One region of the Paenibacillus nitricinens genome, then DNA from elsewhere that is predicted to be linked to it. Evidence: riboswitches for the same ligand, from Rfam matches in the RefSeq annotation. Region 1 holds a riboswitch; the other holds the start of a gene.
What was found. Region 1 has a riboswitch for glycine ahead of ACN6KS_RS29920 (amino acid permease). Riboswitches for the same ligand answer to the same signal wherever they lie in the genome.
Positions count from the first base shown of each region.

Region 2: another riboswitch for glycine. It lies ahead of gcvT (glycine cleavage system aminomethyltransferase GcvT); the one in region 1 lies ahead of ACN6KS_RS29920 (amino acid permease).

Region 1 covers NZ_CP183948.1:6,719,844-6,730,569, reverse strand. Annotated here, with positions in the region: gene ACN6KS_RS29935 (agmatine deiminase family protein) at 1-840, opposite strand, end outside; gene ACN6KS_RS29930 (MerR family transcriptional regulator) at 907-1,743, opposite strand; gene adhP (alcohol dehydrogenase AdhP) at 1,915-2,931, opposite strand; glycine riboswitch at 3,128-3,208, shown strand; gene ACN6KS_RS29920 (amino acid permease) at 3,344-4,696, shown strand; gene ACN6KS_RS29915 (DHA2 family efflux MFS transporter permease subunit) at 4,782-6,245, opposite strand; gene ACN6KS_RS29910 (TetR/AcrR family transcriptional regulator) at 6,412-6,966, shown strand; gene ACN6KS_RS29905 (metallophosphoesterase) at 7,138-8,289, opposite strand; gene ACN6KS_RS29900 (helix-turn-helix transcriptional regulator) at 8,417-10,687, shown strand.
Region 2 covers NZ_CP183948.1:6,240,794-6,251,519, reverse strand. Annotated here, with positions in the region: gene gcvPA (aminomethyl-transferring glycine dehydrogenase subunit GcvPA) at 1-1,193, opposite strand, end outside; gene gcvT (glycine cleavage system aminomethyltransferase GcvT) at 1,300-2,412, opposite strand; glycine riboswitch at 2,599-2,697, opposite strand; gene gcvH (glycine cleavage system protein GcvH) at 2,935-3,327, shown strand; gene ACN6KS_RS27920 (flagellar motor protein MotB) at 3,728-4,564, opposite strand; gene ACN6KS_RS27915 (flagellar motor protein) at 4,561-5,343, opposite strand; gene uvrB (excinuclease ABC subunit UvrB) at 5,618-7,609, shown strand; gene uvrA (excinuclease ABC subunit UvrA) at 8,104-10,726, shown strand, end outside.

The sequences.
Region 1 (10,726 bases):
GGCATTTTTAGCGCTCATTAAGGTTTGGATATCCTTATTAGTGACACCCCATTCTGCTAAGTCATTCTTTTTCATTGTGATTATTGTAGATTTATTATGAATTTTAACAAAACCATCAATATGAAAATCCGTAATATCGAGATCTGGCACACCATCTAACCAAATAAAATTAGTAGCCCCAAGATACTCGGTTATATATTCCTCAATATCAGCTTCTGCTAATTTGGGGTTTCTATTGTTATTAGTAACCGCACTACGTGTCGATAAAAATGTACCATTACCATCCAGTTCAAATGCTCCACCCTCAAGGACAACATCATTTAGATCAATGGTTTCCGTGCCAAGCTGTTTACTAAGTCTCTTCGAGATTAATGCATCATTTTTATATGGCGTTTTCTTACCCCATCCATTAAATCCCCAGTCCATGAGTTTAATATTGTTGTCTTTGTCATATACAAAAATCGGTGCAGTATCTCTTGCCCATACGTCGTCAGTAGGAACAATGTAGAAGTCGATTTTATCCATATCTATACCTTCGTCATACAGAAGATCATAAATATAGTTCTTTTCGTATTTATCAAATGCAATAATATGAACATTTTCCCCATCGCTTAAGGCATCAGTCATTTCTATCCAAATAGGCTCAACCTTGTCCCTATAATCTTTACCGTAAGTGAAGTTATGGGGCCACTGCAACCATGTACCTTCATGTTTGCTGCTTTCATCAGGCATTGTGTATTTGCCTACTTGCCGACCTTCTTCTGCTTTAATTTTATTACATCCCATTAAGAAAACAGCCGATAATATAACCCCTGAGCACAATACAACTAACTTATTCATTATGAAATCTCCTTATGTTCTGATTCGTTCTCTGGAAGTAGAATAAGCGTTGACATAGTGTCAAGGTCAAGCATCTATTGCCTGGCTTTTTTTGATCACAGGAAAACAGATCTGCGTCACGTACTCTTCTTCAGGACAGTCACATTCTGGACCTTTTAAGTAGGTTTCATAAGGTGGACCATCCTTTTTATAGCCGCCGGCATCTATCCATTCTTCAAGTGCCATATGAGCGTAACCGATATAGTCATAACTCCCAATATACAAGGTAGTAGCAACCAAAGTTGGCGGAAGTTTTTTTATTTGCCATTTCCTCGATGCATCGCCGTCATTCTTATGAAGGATTGGGATCATCAATTCAATATCGCTTTGGTCAGGGGTAAACGCCTCATCAAGAAAAATGACAGACGGAACACCAAGCAACTTAATATTACTTTTTTCCGCTTGTTCATATAAGGAATCAACATACTTGTCCATGTCAGCAATGTTAATTTGCAATCTTTGACTTAGGACCTCTTTCTCGTTTCTCATTCCGAGCGATATATCAAAAGATCTTCGTTCGCCTTGAATCAAATTCACTTTGATTTCAATCATCTCTTGCATTTCTGCAATGATTTGTCTATTTCGATTCATCTCACTGGATAACTCAAGTATTTTTGAATGCATCCATTCAGTCAGCAGTTCTCTATCTGATGTCTGAAGGATAGTTCTAATCTCGGGTAGGGAGAATCGATATTCTTTCAGTCTCTTAATAAGTAACGCTGTTTCTAGTTGGCTTTTTTCATAATATCTATAGCCGTTTGTAGCCTCTACATGCGCTGGTTTCAAAAGTTCTTCTTTATCATAGTGTCGCAACATACGTGCACTCATTTTGCAAAGCTGAGAAAATCTATTGATCGTGTACATATTTCTCTCTTTCTTAGTGTGATCGTATGGTTAGATCAATCACTCTGTAGTCATTGACTCAAGCTTCTATGCTTTAAAATTACAGTCTAATACGTTTGGTGCGACTGTGCAAAATTATTAGTCATAAAAAAGCCCGAAAAGTAGCACTTTTCGAGCATGTTTTCTTTAGGGTCATTTCGTCATATCAAGGACGATTCGGCCATTGATTTTGCCTTCTAACATAAGATCGTAGATCTCATTAATATCTTCTAGTTTACGTGTCTCAATAATGGTTTTGATTTTTCCTTCTGCAGCGAATTGTAATGCTTCTTGCAAATCTTTGCGAGTGCCGACAATCGAACCAACTACCTTTGTTCCATTTAATACGGTATCAAAAATGGGAACATCCATGGATTCAGGAGGCAGCCCAACCATGACGCAGGTACCGCCGCGGCGAATGGCACGGTAGGCTTGGTCGAATGCTTTTTTCGCAACCGCTGTACAAACGACACCGTGTACTCCGCCGATTTCTTTTTGAATCCAGTCTGCCGCATCTTCTTTTAATGCGTTTACGGTTTTGTCTGCGCCAAGTTGTTTGGCAAGCTCCATCTTTTCATCCGACGTGTCGATGGCCACTACGTTCATTCCCATCACTTTTGCATATTGTACACCAAGATGCCCTAATCCTCCGACGCCGAAAATGGCTACCCACTCACCTGGCTTTACACCCGATACTTTCAAAGCTTTATAGGTAGTAACGCCTGCGCAAAATAAAGGTGCCGCTTCGATGAAGCTTAGATTATCAGGAACCTTAACTACATAATCGGCAGCTGCCACACAATATTCTGCATATCCGCCATCTACGGAATATCCGGAATTTTGCTGATCCAGACAAAGAGTCTCTCTTCCAGTAAGACAATATTCACAATGACCGCAGGCTGAGTACAGCCATGGAATTCCTACACGGTCTCCTACCTTTAAGTGTGTAACTCCTTCACCTATTTCTTCAATAATCCCAACGCCTTCATGTCCGGGAATAAGAGGGAGTTTCGGTTTGACGGGCCAATCGCCATGAGCAGCATGCAAATCAGTATGACACACTCCGCAGGCCTGAATGTGGACAAGGATTTCTTTGTGTCCGGGTTTTGGTTTAGGTACGTCTTGTAGCTCTAACTTTTCTTTGAATTTCTTTACTACAGCGGCTTTCATTAGCATACTCCTTTAGTTTTTGCTTTTCAAAAAGTAGTATGTTCATGAGGCTAACTTTAAATTCTTGAGACTTTTATCACTGATTAACACTCACATCACAAGTAATATGTTAGAATATCAGAACAGCTTTACTGCGTTACCGCTTTATCAACTTCATAATTCACGAGCTATGATGGCTAAGGATTACACTTTAGCTGGAGCAGCTTCTGGAGAGACTGCGGAAATTCCGCGGCGCCGAAGGGTTCACAATCTCAGGCAAAAGGACAGAAGAGTACTGAATATGTATTTGTCATGCTGATCGCTATCAGCAGGGCAAATATTATTTGATATTCTTACGATCTGGGAGATTGGATGACATCCAATCTCTCTTTTTTTTATTCTAATTTATTGTACTCACAAGGGGGAACTAGGTATGGCACAACCAGAATTAAAGAGAGAACTGGCTAATCGGCATGTTCAACTTATTGCTATTGGCGGCACCATTGGTACAGGATTATTTTTGGGATCAGGTAAGGCGATAGAGAAGGCAGGCCCATCCATTATGATCACGTATTTAATCGTGGGTATTGCTGTGTTTTTTGTGATGAGAGCACTGGGAGAACTCCTATTATCTAAAGCGGGCTATCAATCGTTTACGGATATTGCCGAAGACTACCTTGGATCACGGGTCGCATTCATTACCGGTTGGACCTATTGGTTTTGCTGGATTATGACGGCTATGGCTGATGTCATTGCTGTTGGCGTATATGTACAGTACTGGTTTGATATCCCGCAGTGGGTTCCTGCCATCGCCTGTCTAGTCGTGTTATTAGGACTTAATCTATTAACTGTAAAGAGCTTTGGGGAACTCGAATTTTGGTTTGCTTTAATTAAGGTAATTACGATTCTCGCCTTGATTGGTCTTGGGGTCATTTTACTGATCATTGGGTTTAAGACGGATGCAGGATCGGTGACGATACGAAACCTATGGGAGTATGGGGGCTTTTTTCCGAACGGTATATCAGGCTTCTTATTTTCTTTTCAAATGGTTGTATTTGCTTACGTGGGTGTGGAATTGGTCGGGGTGTCGGCAGCGGAAACAGCGGATCCGGAGAAAAATATCCCATCTGCGATTAATAAAATTCCTTTACGGATTCTATTTTTCTATGTCGGTGCGCTTTTCGTCCTGTTATGCATTAACCCTTGGACGGAGCTAAGTCCGGCAGAGAGTCCTTTTGTAAAAACCTTTACTTTAGTAGGGATTCCAATTGCCGCAGGGATTATTAATTTTGTCGTATTAACTTCAGCCGCTTCCGCTTGTAATAGTGGAATGTTCTCGACAAGCCGAATTCTCTATAATTTGAGTAGAAATAACCAGGCGTCACCTCATTTGGGCAAACTGAATAAAAACCATGTCCCAGGTAACTCGTTATTCATTTCTACAATTGTTATATCTGTGGGTGCTCTTTTGAGTAAACTTATTCCGGAGCAGGCTTTTGGAATCGTGACAACGATAAGCGCCATTTGTTTTATATGGGTATGGGGCATTGTGCTCATCTGCCATATTAAGTATAAGAAAACCCGGCCAGACTTACAGGCGAAATCCAAATTCAAAGCACCGTTCACACCGGCTATTAATTATATTGTCTTAACCTTGTTCGCTGGAATACTGATCATCATGCTGTTCGCTGGAGAAACACGCCCGGCTTTATTGTGTACTCCGTTATGGTTTATTTTATTATTCATCTTGTATTCGATTAGAAGCAAAAAGGGGAAAAGTAATTAAGCTTGATTGAGGGATTCACACAAAAAGCCATTCCTATACGGAATGGCTTTTCTTCATATACTGCAATTGCTAGTTACAACCAAGGTTATTCCTTGTTAACTAGGTTTGCTTTCTTTTCAATCGTGATCTTGCTTTTCATAGGCATAAATAAGGTTATAACAAACGCGGCGACGGATAAAATCATCATAAAGTAATAGGCGTCACTTGCCCCAAGAATGGATGCAAGGGATTTAAGGATCTCAGGAGTAGTAGAGGGATTGCTCTGCATCACTGTGGCCGCATGACTTGTAGCCTGCACAGTGTAAATCGTAATTACGACTGCAGTTCCGATGGCTCCGGCAATTTGGCGAACGGTATTGTTCACTGCTGTACCATGGGTGCCGAGTTGTTTGGGTAGTGCATTTAGTCCAGCCGTATTGAGTGGCATCGTAATGAAGCTTAATCCAATTCGCAAGCCAATGGTACGAATCATTAGATACGTATACGTTGTAGATTCAGATAGATCAGTTACCGCCCACATAGATGGAATAATAAATAGCAGACCAATGATGAACAGCGGTTTGGCACCGAAACGGTCGTATAATTTACCGGTGACGGGTGACATGAACGCATTTACGAGCGCCCCCGGCAACAAGAGTAGTCCTGCATCAAATGCTGTAAAACCACGGCCATTTTGCAGGTAAATAGGCAATAGAATCATATCTGCGTACATCATCATGGTGATTAATACATTAATAAGAGATGTCAGCGTAAATACTTTATTTTTGAAGACAGACAGGTTTAGCAGCGGATCATCTGACTTGATTTGTCGAATACAAAATACGGCCGTTACAGCGATTCCAATGCCTAATGTCAGGATCACTATTACGTCGTCCCAGCCTTTACTGCCTGCACTACTGAAGCCGTATAAAATCAAACCAAATCCGACGGTCGATAAAAGAACACTTACTACATCCAGTTTCGACTTAGAGGTCTCAGATACATTCACTAAATATTTGAACGCCAACGCTATAACAAGGATGACAAGTGGGATAAGGCCGATAAATAACCAGCGCCAAGAGTGATATTCGACAACAAATCCCGCGAGCGTCGGTCCAATGGCAGGAGCAAATATCATTGCGAGTCCAAGCAGTCCCATAGCACTGCCACGTTTCTCAATAGGGAAGATCGCGAGTACAACGCTCATCATGAGCGGCATTATAATGCCTGCACCAGCAGCTTGGATCATCCGTCCGACTAAGAGTAGACTAAAGCTCGGCGCTGCTGCACAAATGATTGAGCCAAGTAATAAAAATGACATGGCACTTAGAAATAATTGACGTGTTGTAAAACGTTTCATTAAATAGGCTGTAATCGGAATCAATATTCCGTTGACCAGCATAAAACCCGTTGAAATCCATTGTACAGTTGTTGCCGTGACATCAAATACATCCATCAGACTACTTAAGGCGACATTTAAAAGCGTCTGATTGAGTGTAGATAAGAAACAACCAAAAATCAGGATGGTTAGTAGGATTCCTTTATTTATTTTCTTAATATCTTCTTGCATGGTACAGGCCTCTCTTCATTGCTTTTTCGACATAGTGTCGATAAAATAAATCATATCAGCATTTAAACGGTATTCCTATTTGCAATTTTATTGAAAATGTCGACTAATCGACAGAATGGGTAAATTAGTTGATGAAATACTATATAAACGATAATAGAGGGATGAAATGTCCGAACATAAAAGAGTTGACCCACGAGCCATTCGCTCAAAAAAGATGCTGAAAAATGCTGTTTTTTCATTATTGGCCGAGAATGTGGAGATTTCTCAATTGACTGTCCAAAAAATCGCCAACCGTGCTGAGCTGAATCGTGCAACGTTTTATTTGCATTATGAGGATATTAACGACTTATTGCGCCAGATTGTACATGAAATCTTTGACGAGCTGTCCATGAAGGTTGAACCGCTATTACAAATGAAGAGCAACAACGAACAGGAGCAGCTGGTCACATTTTTAAATTACTTTTATGAATACCGAAAAGTGTTTGCTGTATTAATTGAGCACAAAGGCTTCAAAGAACATTTGACCAACCTGTTAAAAAATACTGTTGAGAAACGAAGAAACGTGAGAAACATAGATTCCACTAAGGAGGTTGTCTCCCTTGATATTATTGCAGCATCACTACTGGGGATTATTATGTGGTGGATTAAGGATGGCAGCCAATATAGCGCAGAATACATAGCAGGGCAAATTACCTTGATGTATAAAAGAAAGTATTTATAAGTGCTAGACTGCGCTACATGGAGGACATGGGTAAAAACCGCTGTATGATATAGAGATACAAATTTCAAGATAACGGATATTCCCCGCACCAACCTTAGGTAAAACTATAAAAAGCGGCAGTCTATGACGATAATTCTCGTTCAAAGGCTGTCCGCTTTTTTTAAAATCATATTATTTAAAATCAACTTTAATTTGTGCTATCTCACTGTTCGTACCAATGCGTAATGGCGGTCCCCAAGTCCCAACACCAGATGTAACGATGACGTGAGGGCTGTTTGGATTCTTCTGATAGTGTCCGTAATCTACTGTGAACATAGCATTGGTGATTAGATTTGCAGGGAATACTTGTCCTTGATGCGTATGTCCACTAAGTATCAAATCGACGTCATCTCCGTATTCAATCATATTCGTGGGTTGATGATCCATTACGATAACGGGCATAGTGGTATCAATGTTACTCATCACTTCAGAAGTAACTGCTCTAGCGTTTCCTTGATCACCAATCGGGGATGAATCTCTCCTGCCAACTACAACGAATTGATTATCAATAACGACATGCTCATCATTTAGAAGTTTAATGTTACTCTTGTCTATAAAGTTCACAATTTCATCGTAGGATCGTCCTGCATCATGGTTACCTAAACAAGCATAAACCCCATAGGTGGACTGAATAGTATTTAATAACTCTATTCCTTTGGAAGGATTAGAGAGGGCATAGTAGTTTCCATTAAATATATCTCCTGACATCAACACAATATCCGGCTGCATATCATTAATGCGATCAACAACCTCTGCAAGAAATTTGACATCATTTATGTAGCCTAAGTGTAAGTCACTGATTAGAACAATATTTAAATGCTCTAATGAGGTGCTTTTGTGTATTTGGAGGGGATACGATACTTCTTTTATCTGATTGGCGTTATAAATCCCATAGGACACCAACCCTATGACTAGCATTAATACTACTGACCTTGTATGAAAAACAACACGTTTTGGCGCAGGGGAGGGGATGATTTTGATCCATTTACTAATAAGTAAGACTACATCGGAAAGGAGTAACAGCAAGAACAAATAGAAATAGATCCCCATCCAATAGTCCCCGGATTGACCAATAAAATTAACAATACTTGAATCGTTCGTCATAGCTGAAGAGGACAATAGTAGATTAATAATGATTGTTACCGCACACAAGCCGTAGATGACTCCGTATATAATCCCATTAATATTTGGAAATACATGTTGTAACCATTTAAAAATCTTTCTCGCGATGTAATAGTTACTTGCCGCGTACATAGCGAATATAAACAAAAATGCAAATACCATATGATGCACCGTCCTATTTTTTTAGATTTCAGAGAGCAATCGTTTATAATCAATAATTATGAGCAAATCGTCAGGTACTCAGTAACAGTAACATATTTTTTCATGTTGGAAGAGGAGATTGTTGATTTTGAATAAAAAGAACAATGGATCAGATCAAATCGTACTGGCCGCAATCGAAACGATTGAGGAAGTGGATTTTCTACTTATGACGGAGTTAACGGCATGGTTTGTTCTTTCTGGTTATCTAGAAATAATGCGAAACGGTTCGGATATTTTGATTCGGACAGGCGATATTTTCGTTTTTAATAAAGGTGATATTGTTCGTGTAATTGGCAGTGAAGAGAATGCGACGCTCTCGGTAAAGTTTCTAACCAATGAGTATCAAGAAGAGTTTCCGGCATTTAAGCTTAACATTCCACTGTCGATGGTGTACAAAAAAGATGGATATGAGCTTGTGAAGAATTGTATGGCGTACTTGTACGTCGAAAGGATATATCCGGGAGCCGGTTCTGATTATATCATCGAAGGGTATTCGAAACGTTTAATCGGATTGCTGTACCGTTATCTTGGGCCAGAAGATGAAAAGAAGCAAGTGCATACAGCTTCGGATAAGGTAAAAGAAATTGTATCATTTATCAATGTTAATTATGCGGACAAACTCAGCCTGGATGAGATTGCTGAACAGTCTTATAGTAGCAAATACTACTTGGCGCATTCCTTTAAAAATCAGCTAGGGATTTCAATCGGAAATTATATCAAAGAAGTGCGATTGTTTCATAGCTTACGTATGCTGGAAAATACGAACGATAAGATTGTCACGATTGCTTTAGTCAACGGCTTCCCCAATGTACGATCATTTAACGAGGCATTTAAAATAAGGTATGAGCTTTCACCTGCTGAATTTCGTGAACAGCGTCAAATAAGAGCGGTGCAGAATCGTGCCGATGCGGAGCTGTCCCAAGATGTATTAGCTCTACTATCGCCGTATGTGCCGTTAGGTGAATTGCCGGCTGGCACGTCTATTGCCCCCGATCGCATCGAGGTGCAATTAGATTTGCATAAAACGATCGGCCAGTACTCAAAGGTCAATCATGTTCTTAAAGTAAAAGGCGAACTTATGGATAGCCGTTTGCTCGAAGTACGTCAACGCCTTAGGGTGAAGTGGGTAGCGGTCACTCGTATTTTTAAAAAAGTGGATATACGTTTAAGCGAAGGGAAGCTGTTCTGTTCATTTCGTGAGTTGGATCGAATGTTGCAGCAGATCGTGTCTGTTGGCATGTTTCCCTACCTTCAATTTCAATCTATAGATTTGGATGATTGGGAGGAGCGGGGATTTCATAACAATGAATGGTTTCAAACGATAATGACTGAATTAAATCTTCATCTGCAACAAAATTATATGACAAGTCAGGATTGGATGTACGAGTTCCGCTGCTTCTATGAAATGAAAAATAGCAGGGAATTACGTTTGCCGTTAGTGAATGCCATTTCAATCTTTAAAAACTATAAGAACGTAGTCATTCATTTTCCCATCCCGCCAGAAGATGCGATGCTGCTCGATATGACCTGCCATAATGCCGTTTATTGCATTGATGACTGGACCCGTATGCGCAAGATTCCACTTGAAACTGCGCTTAATTATCTATTTGATGAAGAATACATTCGGGTCATTGGTGAGAACACAAACATGCAAGATCAGAATCGTATTTTGGATCGAATGCTGGTTTACGATCAGGATGATTATCTACACGCCTATTCAGATCTAGCACAAGCAAATGCAAGCATTTGGCAATATATAAACCTAATGAATCAAAACGAAATTGCAGGTCACTATTTCCCCCCATTATCACTCGATTCAGCCAAGCTGTTTGAGTATTTTCCAGATGAGCTGGCAAGTAAGCTTTCATTACTTACACCGGATGGTCGTTACAAGGACAATTGGTATGCGACAGCGTTTGTGAGTCGCTTGTTTGATGAGATTGTGTTCAAAAACAACTCATGTATCGTGACAAAACAGCAAGATAACTACCGCATTTTAACGGTTTATCCAGAAGAAGAGCAACATCTGTTTATCAATGAAAATAAGGAAAAACTAGAATTAGCTTGGCATAAGGCAAAAAGTCCCTATGTTTTTATAAAGATGGAGCTTACAAACCTTGAAGGGACATACCGATTGATCAAGCAACGATTAACTACTGAGCAAATAGATCAGCGATTAGACCTTGCTGATTTAAGAAAATGCAAAAAGTTGTCTTTCGAAGATATTGCGTATTGGAATGCAATTAATCGACCTTCGAGAAGCGTAGAACAACTGAAAATAAAGGGAAATCATACACTTGAGTTCGAAGTTCCGCTATTCGGGATTGTTATGATCGACTTAGAAAAAACCAACGATTAATGCTAAATATTGCTCACTCGATTTCTTGATCAATCGAAT
Region 2 (10,726 bases), 480 kb from region 1:
CTAACGCTGCTTCCCTCAGGAAGCTTCAAGACAAACTCGTTAAAGAAGGGGGAAGAGAAGGCATATTCAGCACCTGTTAGTTGGCTAAGTTTATCAGCGGCATAATGGCTTTTACGAATGTTTAGCTCGCCTACTTCACGCATACCTTCTTTGCCCATAACGGACAAGTAAACCGATGCGCAGAGAGCCAGCAGCGCCTGATTGGAGCAGATGTTCGAGGTAGCTTTTTCTCGGCGGATATGCTGCTCCCGTGCTTGCAGCGTCAGAACGAAACCGCGTTTTCTGTTACGGTCAACCGTTTGGCCTACGATACGGCCCGGCATCTTACGCATCAAGTGCTCAGCTACCGCGAAGAATCCACAGGTTGGACCGCCGAGGGAAGCTGGAATACCAAGTGGCTGAGCGTCACCGACTACGATGTCGGCTCCGAGCTTGCCTGGTGTTTCTAGTACGCCAAGAGCGATCGGATTTGCACTGACGACGAACAACCCTTTAACAGCATGGATCAGCGGCTCAACAGAGCTAAGATCTTCGATGCTGCCAAAAAAGTTAGGCGATTGCATCAGTACTGCAGCTGTATCACCATCAATGGCTTCAGCAAGCTTCACCTGATCGGTAACGCCGTTTTTATAGTCAATCTCCACGACCTCAAGCCCCCAAGCATTAGCCGATGTGCGTAACACTTGGCGCGCTTCAGGATGAACGGTGCGGGAAACAATTAATTTTTTGCGTTTGGTAGCACCAGCTGCGAGGACTGCTGCTTCGGATAATGCGGTTGCGCCATCATACATGCTGGCATTGGCTACTTTCATACCGGTTAGTTCGCAAATGTAGGATTGGAATTCGAAGATCGCCTGCAGTTCGCCTTGGCTGATCTCCGGTTGATAAGGGGTGTAAGCAGTGTAGAATTCAGAACGGGAAATGACATGGTTGATCACCACAGGGATGTGATGGTCGTATAATCCGGCGCCGAGGAAGCTGGCGTGCGAATCGAAATCAGCATTTCGGTCAGCGAGACCTTTCATGTGACGTAGCAGGGCGTACTCATCGAGTGGTTCAGACATCGGCATAGTGCCTTGATAACGGACGGCTTCAGGAATATCGGAGAACAGCTCATCTATGGACTGAATCCCGACGGTTTCCATCATCTCTACGCGGTCCTGTGCTGTCATGGGCAGATAACGGTGCTTCATTAAGGTTTCACTCCTTGGCTTTTTTAAAATATAAGAAAGTACAATTTTCACGCTATACTTTATCCTTCTATTTCTCGCTTAAAAGCTAACCGTCCCAATATGGACGCTAAAGGCGTTTATACTTGTAAAAAGGGGCTTTAATCACGACAGCCTTAAGCTGCTTGCCGCGTATCTCTACGAATACCTCTGTGCCTATTTCACTGTAAGCTGTATCAAGCAAAGCTAATCCCAGATTGCGTTTCAGCGTTGGTGATTGGGTTCCGGTTGTGACCTCTCCGATTTTAACGCCGTTCGCATAGACTGGGTAATGGGAGCGCGGAATGCCCCGGTCAATCATTTCTAAGCCGACCAGACGTCGGGGTAGACCGGCTTCTTTTTGCTGCAATAGCGCATCGCGACCGATAAAGTCCGCTTTGTCCAGCTTCACAAAGAACTGTACTCCAGCTTCAAGAGGGGTGATGTCAGCTGACAGCTCCTGACCGTACAGCGGCAATTTTGCTTCAAAACGCAGCGTATCACGGGCGCCCAGTCCAGCAGGTGTTAATCCGTGAGGAGTGCCAGCTGCGAGTAGGCCGTTCCATAACGTTGCTGCCCCATCCAGCGGAGCGTAGATCTCGAAGCCATCTTCGCCGGTGTAACCCGTACGGGAGATCAGTACTTCTACACCGCAGACGGTTGCGCGTTCGATGAAGTGGAAAGGCTTGAGTTCTGAGATCGGAGCATCAGTAACTTTCGCGAGTATGGTCTCTGCCAACGGGCCTTGCAAGGCAAGCAAAAGCGTCTCGTCAGAGACATTAGTGAGTGTGACTTCACCGAATTCAGAGGTCAGATGCTCTTGCAGCCACTGGAAGTCCTTATCGATGTTGGAGGCATTTACGACAAGCATATAACGGCCTTCACTTATTCGGTACACGAGCAAATCGTCGACCACACCGCCGTTTGGATAACAGAGCAGCGTATATTGTGCCGCACCATCGGTCAGGCGGCTGACATCGTTGGTCGTCATTTTCTGTAAAAAGGCTTCAGCACCGCTCCCGATCACCATGAATTCACCCATATGCGATACATCGAACAGTCCAGCCTGCTGGCGAACAGCTTCATGCTCCTTCACGATACCTGTAAACTGTACTGGCAGCTCCCAGCCGCCAAAATCAATGCACCTGGACTCCGTGTAAGCGGAATAGAGATCGTAAAAAGGTGTTCTTTTCAAAGCATCCATATCGTCACTCCCCTAGTCTGATTACATACGAAAAAAAGGACAGGCAGAAGCAATCATGCATAAATGCACTAATCGCTTTCTGCTCTGTCCTTTGTACCTGAGAGTTACCCTGCCGTAACGAACCTGCAAGTTTCCCCGTTGGTGACCTGACGCACTCAGCCCCGCGTCTGATGCTCTCCAGAGGTACGTCCGACAAAGGTCCTTTTGCCTGAGAGATTCACCCCTGTTAGGGCTTACTCCTTCGGCGCCGTCTTCAAGTGAGACAGTCTCTCCCTATGCCATCATCCGCAACTGTATTTGTTTTATATTTCTCCGAGAAACGGTTATCGTCTATAAAAAAGACGACAACGTCGTTTCTTCTTGTATGTCTCCATTAAACGGGTATAGGAGGGCGCTGTCAACAAGAAAAAGTCAAAAAAACGACAAATTTATTTTACTGTTAGTAATATTGACATTCTGCTCTGGGATCACTTAGGCTATAACTAAATTTAGAATTCCAATTTGGAAATGAGGCGGCTTGAAATGAGTGAAGTTTTAGATCACCTTCTTTACAGCGAAGAGCATGAGTGGGCACAGCAAGTGGAAGGACGCGTAGTACGTATTGGGATTACGGATCATGCTCAGCATTTGTTAGGCGATATCGTGTTTGTGGAATTTCCAGAAGTGGGCTCGGCCATTTCAGCCGGTGACAGCGTAGGCAGTATCGAATCTGTTAAGACTGTATCGGAATTATATTCACCCGTCTCGGGGACGGTTACCAAGATTAATGACGGTTTAGAGGCTAGTCCGGAGCTGATCAACGATAAGCCGTATGGCGAGGGTTGGATTTTTGAAATTGAAGTGGACGGAGAGTATGCTGATGCTGTAAAAGGTCTGCTGGATGCAGCCGGATATCGTGCATTGGTAGGAGAGTAATTGGGATTTTTCACAGTATATTAATTTTATCACGAGTGATATTTGTAGCAGCAAGTTTCTGTTTTTGGGGACTTGCTGTTTGGTGTTTTTATTTAGAGGTGGGTAGGGATTTTTGCGTCATACCCTGGGACGGCTCGGAATTATTTGATTTTATTTAAAAGCGAATCTGCTAGTTGTGGAATTAGGGGAAACCTCCCTTATTTTAGACGAATATAGCGTGACACAAAGAGTTTTAGGCAATTTCTCCCTGAAAATTCCGGTGAAACCGCTATTTTTGACTAAATAGGGGATTAATCAGGGAGTATTTCCGTAATTAATAGTGGCAAGTCATTTTAGTATGTTGATAGCAGATTCGCACCCGCACTAACTACTATATCTAGCTCTGAGTACAATCAATATTTTATTCACCCTCTTGAAGCTGCCGCAGCACAATGATCTCTACACGGCGGTTCTTCTGCTTACCTGCTATCGTGGTATTATCTGCGGTGGGCTGGGTGTCAGCATAACCTGCGTATTGAAAAGTATCCGGCTTCAGTCCTTCATGGTCTAGAAAAAAGCGCAGTACAGATAGCGCACGAGCACCAGACAGCTCCCAGTTGTCGTTAAATTGAGAAGCCGAGGATACGGGCGTATTATCGGTATGTCCTTCAATGCTAATCTTTGCGCCGATGTCTTTGAATAAACCAGATAACTGCTGAAGAGCAGGGAAGGCTGGTGATTTCAGGTCTGCCTTACCTATATCGAATAGAAAACGATCACTGAGTGTGATTTCTATCCCCTGCGGTTTGTCAGCAACAAAAATTTGTTCTCCGAGATTATTTTCCTCCACATAGTGGGTGATCACACCCATTAATTCAGCAAGTTTAGTCTCTTGTTCTCGAAAAGCGAGCTCACGTGCCGAAGGTGTTTCATTCTCCGCTTGTTCACCAGATCCGTCATTCGGTCTTGCAGTTGCAGCTGCATCCTCATTTCCGTCTGTACTTTCCGGTTTGTTCTCAGTTGATTTCCCAGCATCTAAAATACCGTTCCCACCCTCAAGGACAGTGGTTCCAGACTTGAAGGTCTCGGATAACGAGCCTGTCACGATGTTATATTTGTCAGTATCCAGGCTGCTCATCGCATACAATATAACGAAAAAAATAAGTAAAAGTGTAATTAGATCTGCATAAGTAATCATCCAACGGTCACGGCTTTCCCGAGTCTCTACACGCCGCTTGCGCCGGTCTCTTTGTCTCATAAAAGGCCTCTAGTTTCCGCACGGTCATTCGTGTCCGAGTCTGAGATGAATGAGTTCAGTTTTTTACGTACCAGCAGTGGATGATCCCCATTCTGTAGAGAAAGAATACCTACTAGCAGCATTTCCATGCTATGTAGCTCACTTTGACTGCGGGATTTGATTTTGGAGGCAATGGGTAAAAATATTAGATTAGCGATGGCTACACCGTACAACGTTGCAGTGAACGCTACTGCGATAGATGTGCCCAGATTTGACGGATCTGTAAGGTTGCCAAGTACACGGATGAGACCCATCACCGTCCCGATAATTCCCATCGTTGGTGCATATCCACCAGCAGCTTCAAAAATCTTAGCATAGTTCTCATGCTTCAATTCTTTAGCGTCCATTTCCAGTTCCAAAATCTGTCTTACCTGCTCAGGATCAGTGCCGTCGACAATAAGAAGCAGACCTTCACGTGTAAAAGAATCCGGATGTTCTTCAGCTTGTTTTTCTAACATTAAAACGCCGCCGCGACGGGCCACGGTTGCCATTGCAATGAGTTCTTCAGCTTTTTCCATATCACGATCAGGGTTGCTGCCGAAAGCCATGCGTAGTGCTGTTGGAATGGAGCGCAGCTTAGATGCCGGGAAGCTGATCATAACGGCGGCAAATGTACCCCCGAACACAATCAAAGCTGCATTAAGCTGCAGCAGTCCTGAGAGGCTTCCGCCTTCCCAGAGATAGCCGCCAATTAACGCAGCCAGTCCAGCCAATAGGCCAATTATTGAGGTAATATCCATGCTTCAAGCTCCTAACATTTCTATGTATTATGGTTTGCATCGATCTAGTCAACACTGTATAATGAACGGGAACACATATTCTTATCTTCCATATTTTTAATTATAAGAAAGTATAAGTTTCACGTTATACTTAAACCTTATAATTCTCGCACAAACGCTTAACGTCTTTTAGAGACGCCAAAGGCGCTTAGCTTGCTATCGTATGGAGAGAGAACATTCAGACAACAATTATAATATATTAATCTAGTTTAGACGATAGAGGGGAGACGGGCAAATGAGTGATATAGTCGTCAGTACGAAGACTTTTGAATTGGAGTCCGAGTATACACCCCAGGGCGATCAGCCTCATGCCATAGAGGAATTACTACAAGGTATCCGGCAGGGCAAGAAGCACCAGACGCTGCTGGGCGCGACGGGTACGGGGAAGACGTTTACCGTTGCACAAGTTATTTCCAAATTAAACCGCCCGACATTAGTTATTGCGCACAACAAGACTTTGGCTGCCCAACTGGCGAGTGAGTTTAAGGAGTTTTTTCCGCATAATTCGGTAGACTATTTCGTCAGCTACTACGACTATTACCAACCAGAGGCGTATATTCCCTCCTCCGATACTTATATCGAGAAAGACTCCAGTATTAATGAAGAGATTGATAAATTGCGCCACTCCGCGACGAGCTCCTTGTTCGAACGGCGTGACGTTATTATTGTGGCGAGTGTGTCTTGTATTTACGGCCTTGGTTCGCCGATGGAATACGGAAGCTTGCTTTTGTCATTGCGGGTTGGGATGGAGAAACCTCGAAATGAGATTTTGAGCAGGCTAGTGGACATCCAGTACCAGCGTAATGATATCAACTTTGTACGTGGTACCTTTCGTGTACGTGGTGATGTGGTCGAGATTTTCCCAGCCTCTCAGGGTGAACATGCCATTCGAGTCGAATTGTTCGGTGATGAAATTGAGCGAATCACTGAGATTGATGTGCTGACGGGTGAACTGATCGGGGAACGCGATCATGTCGCTATTTTTCCGGCGTCTCACTTTGTTACCAAAGAAGAAACAATGCGTGTAGCACTGGTCAACATTGAAAAAGAGCTGGAAGACCGTTTAACGGTTCTTCGTGACGCAGGAAAGCTTCTTGAAGCTCAACGTCTGGAACAGCGGACACGTTATGATATTGAAATGATGAAGGAAGTGGGCTTCTGCTCAGGGATTGAGAACTATTCCGGACCACTCACCTTCCGTGAACCAGGGGCAACCCCATATACATTAATGGATTATTTTCCGGATGATATGCTGATCATTATTGATGAGTCCCATGTTACACTTCCGCAGATTCGGGCGATGTATAACGGTGACCGGGCGCGTAAGACGGTACTGGTAGAGCATGGTTTCCGTTTGCCGTCTGCGCTCGATAACCGTCCACTTCAGTTTGAGGAATTCGAAGAAAAGGTGAAGCAGATCGTATATGTTTCTGCGACACCTGGACCTTATGAAATGGAGCACTGTGACACCATGGTGCAGCAGATTATCCGGCCTACAGGTCTTTTAGATCCGATCATTGAGGTTCGTCCGACAGAGGGACAAATCGATGACTTGATTAGTGAAATTCGTGATCGGGTGGAACGAGACGAACGTGTACTCGTCACAACATTGACGAAGAAGATGTCGGAGGATCTGACGGATTACTTTAAGGAAATTGGAATTAAGGTTCGTTATATGCACTCTGATATCAAAACGCTGGAACGGATGGCGATCTTACGTGATCTTCGTCTGGGTACATTCCATGTTCTAGTAGGGATTAACCTACTAAGAGAAGGCCTCGATCTACCGGAAGTATCGCTGGTCGCTATACTTGATGCCGATAAAGAGGGCTTCCTTCGTTCCGAACGCTCGCTAATTCAGACGATTGGTCGTGCGGCCCGTAATTCCAAGGGTCGAGTCATTATGTACGGTGATCGGATCACGGATTCGATGGAGAAAGCGATGAGCGAAACATCGCGTCGCCGCGCCATCCAGATCGCCCATAATGAGAAACACGGCATTACCCCAACCACCATTAATAAAAAGGTGCGTGACATCATCGAGGCAACGAAGGTTGCTGAGACTAAAGCGGATTACCTCACGGGTGTTGGTGGCAAGATGAATAAGAAAGAGAAACAAAGCCTGATCCAGCGTCTGGAAGCCGAGATGAAGGACGCAGCGAAGAACTTGCAATTTGAGCGCGCGGCAGAGCTGCGTGACGCATTGTTGGAGCTTCGGGCCGAGTAATAAACCTTAAATGCATCACCGATATTTAAAATATGTAAATGAACGGTGCTGTCCAGGCCGTTCTTTTTGAATAAATAGATGGACACGCATCCCGTAGGGACAGTGCTGTATGTAGTTAGCGCATCCCGCAGGGACAGCTTAGCACTTACGTGTATTACGTAGGGAGAGTGCTCCGCAATGCTCTTAGCACTTACGCGTATCCCGCAGGGACAGCGCCCTGCAACGTTATAGCAGTTGCGGTAATCTTGCACTTCCCGCACTTAGCTAGTGTGCGCCTAACGTCCAAGCGGTCCCGTAGGAATAAGCGCTCCAAGCAGCACTGTCACTAAGTCCCGTCCTACCAACCTCCTTCGCCAATAAATGCGGGTGTCCAGAGGGTGCAACCCTTGGGGCCCTCCCTTGGAAGGGAGGGTTTGGGAGGGATCGAAAACGCTTTTGATAAAGCTTTGATATTTGATATTTGTTGATATTTGATTCATTAAGGAGAGGTTCCGTTGGCGAACGAAAATATTGTAATTAAAGGCGCGAGGGCGCACAATCTCAAAAACATCGATGTGACGATTCCACGTGACCGTTTCGTCGTGCTGACGGGACTGAGCGGCTCAGGTAAATCGTCGCTTGCATTTGATACGATTTATGCTGAAGGACAGCGGCGTTATGTTGAATCTTTGTCCGCTTATGCTCGTCAGTTCTTGGGGCAAATGGAGAAGCCGGATGTGGATTCGATAGACGGATTATCCCCGGCAATCTCTATTGATCAGAAGACAACAAGTCGCAACCCTCGTTCCACAGTAGGTACGGTAACTGAGATCTATGACTATTTACGGCTGCTTTTCGCACGGATCGGTCACCCTCATTGTCCAGAACATGGAATTGAGATTACTTCCCAGACCGTTGAACAAATGGTAGACCGGATTATGCAGTATCCAGAGAAGACTCGTTTGCAAATCCTAGCGCCTATTATTTCAGGACGTAAAGGGGAACACAAAGGACTCTTCACAGACATTTCTAAGCAAGGGTTCGTACGTGTGCGTGTGGACGGTGAGCTAAGAGATCTGTCTGAGGATATTGAACTTGAGAAGAATAAAAAACACACTATAGAAGTTGTTGTAGACCGAATCGTCGTTAAAGACGATGTGGAGACCCGGCTGACGGATTCACTGGAGACGGCACTTAAACTTTCGGGCGGTAAAATCCTTGTGGATATCATCGGTCAGGAAGAGCTGCTGTTCAGCTCTAACTTCGCTTGTCCGATTTGTGGTTTTAGTATTGAAGAGTTGGCACCACGGATGTTCTCTTTCAACAGTCCATTCGGAGCCTGCACAGAGTGCGATGGACTTGGCATAAAGATGGTGGTCGATCCAGACCTGCTTATTCCTGATGCTGAGAAATCCATTGAAGAGGGCGCTTTTTTAGCTTGGACAGGAAGTACCTCCAATTACTATCCGCAATTTTTGAAATCCGTGTGTGAACACTTTAATATTCCACAGAACGTTCCAGTGAGCAGTTTAACACCTGATCATATGAACAAACTACTAAATGGTACAGGCAGTGAGAAGGTTCGCTTCAAATATGAGAATGATTTTGGACAAAAGAAAGATGCGATGGTTGCTTTTGAAGGGATTATTCCTAACCTTGAGCGGCGTTATCGTGAAACTGCTTCGGATGGTATTCGTGAATTTATCGAAGGATTCATGAGTGCAAAGCCTTGTCATGTATGTAAAGGCAAGCGTCTGAAGAAAGAAATTTTGGCGGTGACGATCAACGAACAAAATATTTCGGACATTACCGATCTCTCGATTGGTGACTGTCAGCATTGGTTTGAAGAGATAAAATTGAGCGAAAAAGAAACAGCCATCGCCAATCTCATTTTAAAAGAGATTTGTAATCGGCTTGGATTCCTTGTAAATGTAGGCTTGGACTATTTGACGCTTAGCCGTGCAGCAGGCTCACTGTCTGGTGGGGAAGCACAGCGTATCCGGTTGGCCACTCAGATTGGTTCGAGCTTGATGGGTGTGTTGTACATTCTGGATGAGCCAAGTATTGGCCTGCATCAGCGGGATAATGATCGCCTCATCTCGACCCTTGCGCATATGCGTGACTTAGGGAATACGCTGATTGTTGTTGAGCATGATGAAGACACGATGATGGCAGCGGATTATATTATTGATATCGGACCGGGTGCGGGTATCCACGGTGGACAAGTTATGGCGCAAGGAACACCGGAAGAAATTATGAAGGATCCGAATTCCTTAACGGGTGATTATTTAAGTGGTCGTAAATTTATTCCGGTAACCGCTAAGCGTCGTGCTACTGATGATCGATGGATAGAAATCCGTGGGGCTAAGGAGAATAACCTGAAAAATGTGAATGTGAAGATTCCATTAGGTGTGTTTACAGCGGTGACAGGTGTTTCTGGTTCCGGTAAATCGTCGCTTATTAACGAGATTCTTTATAAGAGCTTGGCACGGCAACTGAATAAGGCTGTGAAGGTACGTCCGGGTCAGCACAAAGAAATTCGCGGCTTGGAAAATCTCGATAAAGTAATTGAAATCGACCAATCACCAATCGGGCGTACACCACGTTCTAACCCAGCAACCTATACGGGTGTATTTGACGACATTCGTGATCTGTTCTCGAAGACGAATGAGGCAAAGGTACGCGGGTTCCAAAAGGGACGCTTTAGCTTTAACGTAAAAGGCGGACGCTGTGAAGCTTGCCGCGGGGACGGAATTATCAAGATTGAGATGCACTTCTTGCCGGATGTCTATGTTCCTTGCGAAGTATGTAAGGGCAAGCGTTATAACCGGGAAACTCTGGAAGTGAAGTATAAAGGGAAAAACATCTCTGATGTACTGGAGATGACGGTAGAGGATGCTACAGAATTCTTTGTGAATATCCCTCGTATCCATCGTAAAATGCAAACACTGATGGATGTTGGTCTTGGTTACATCAAGATTGGTCAGCCAGGTACCACATTATCCGGTGGTGAAGCGCAGCGCGTGAAATTGGCTTCCGAGCTATACCGCCGTAGTACCGGAAAGACCCTTTATATTTTGGATGAGCCGACAACAGGTCTGCATGTGGATGACATTGGTCGTTTACTAGAAGTGTTGC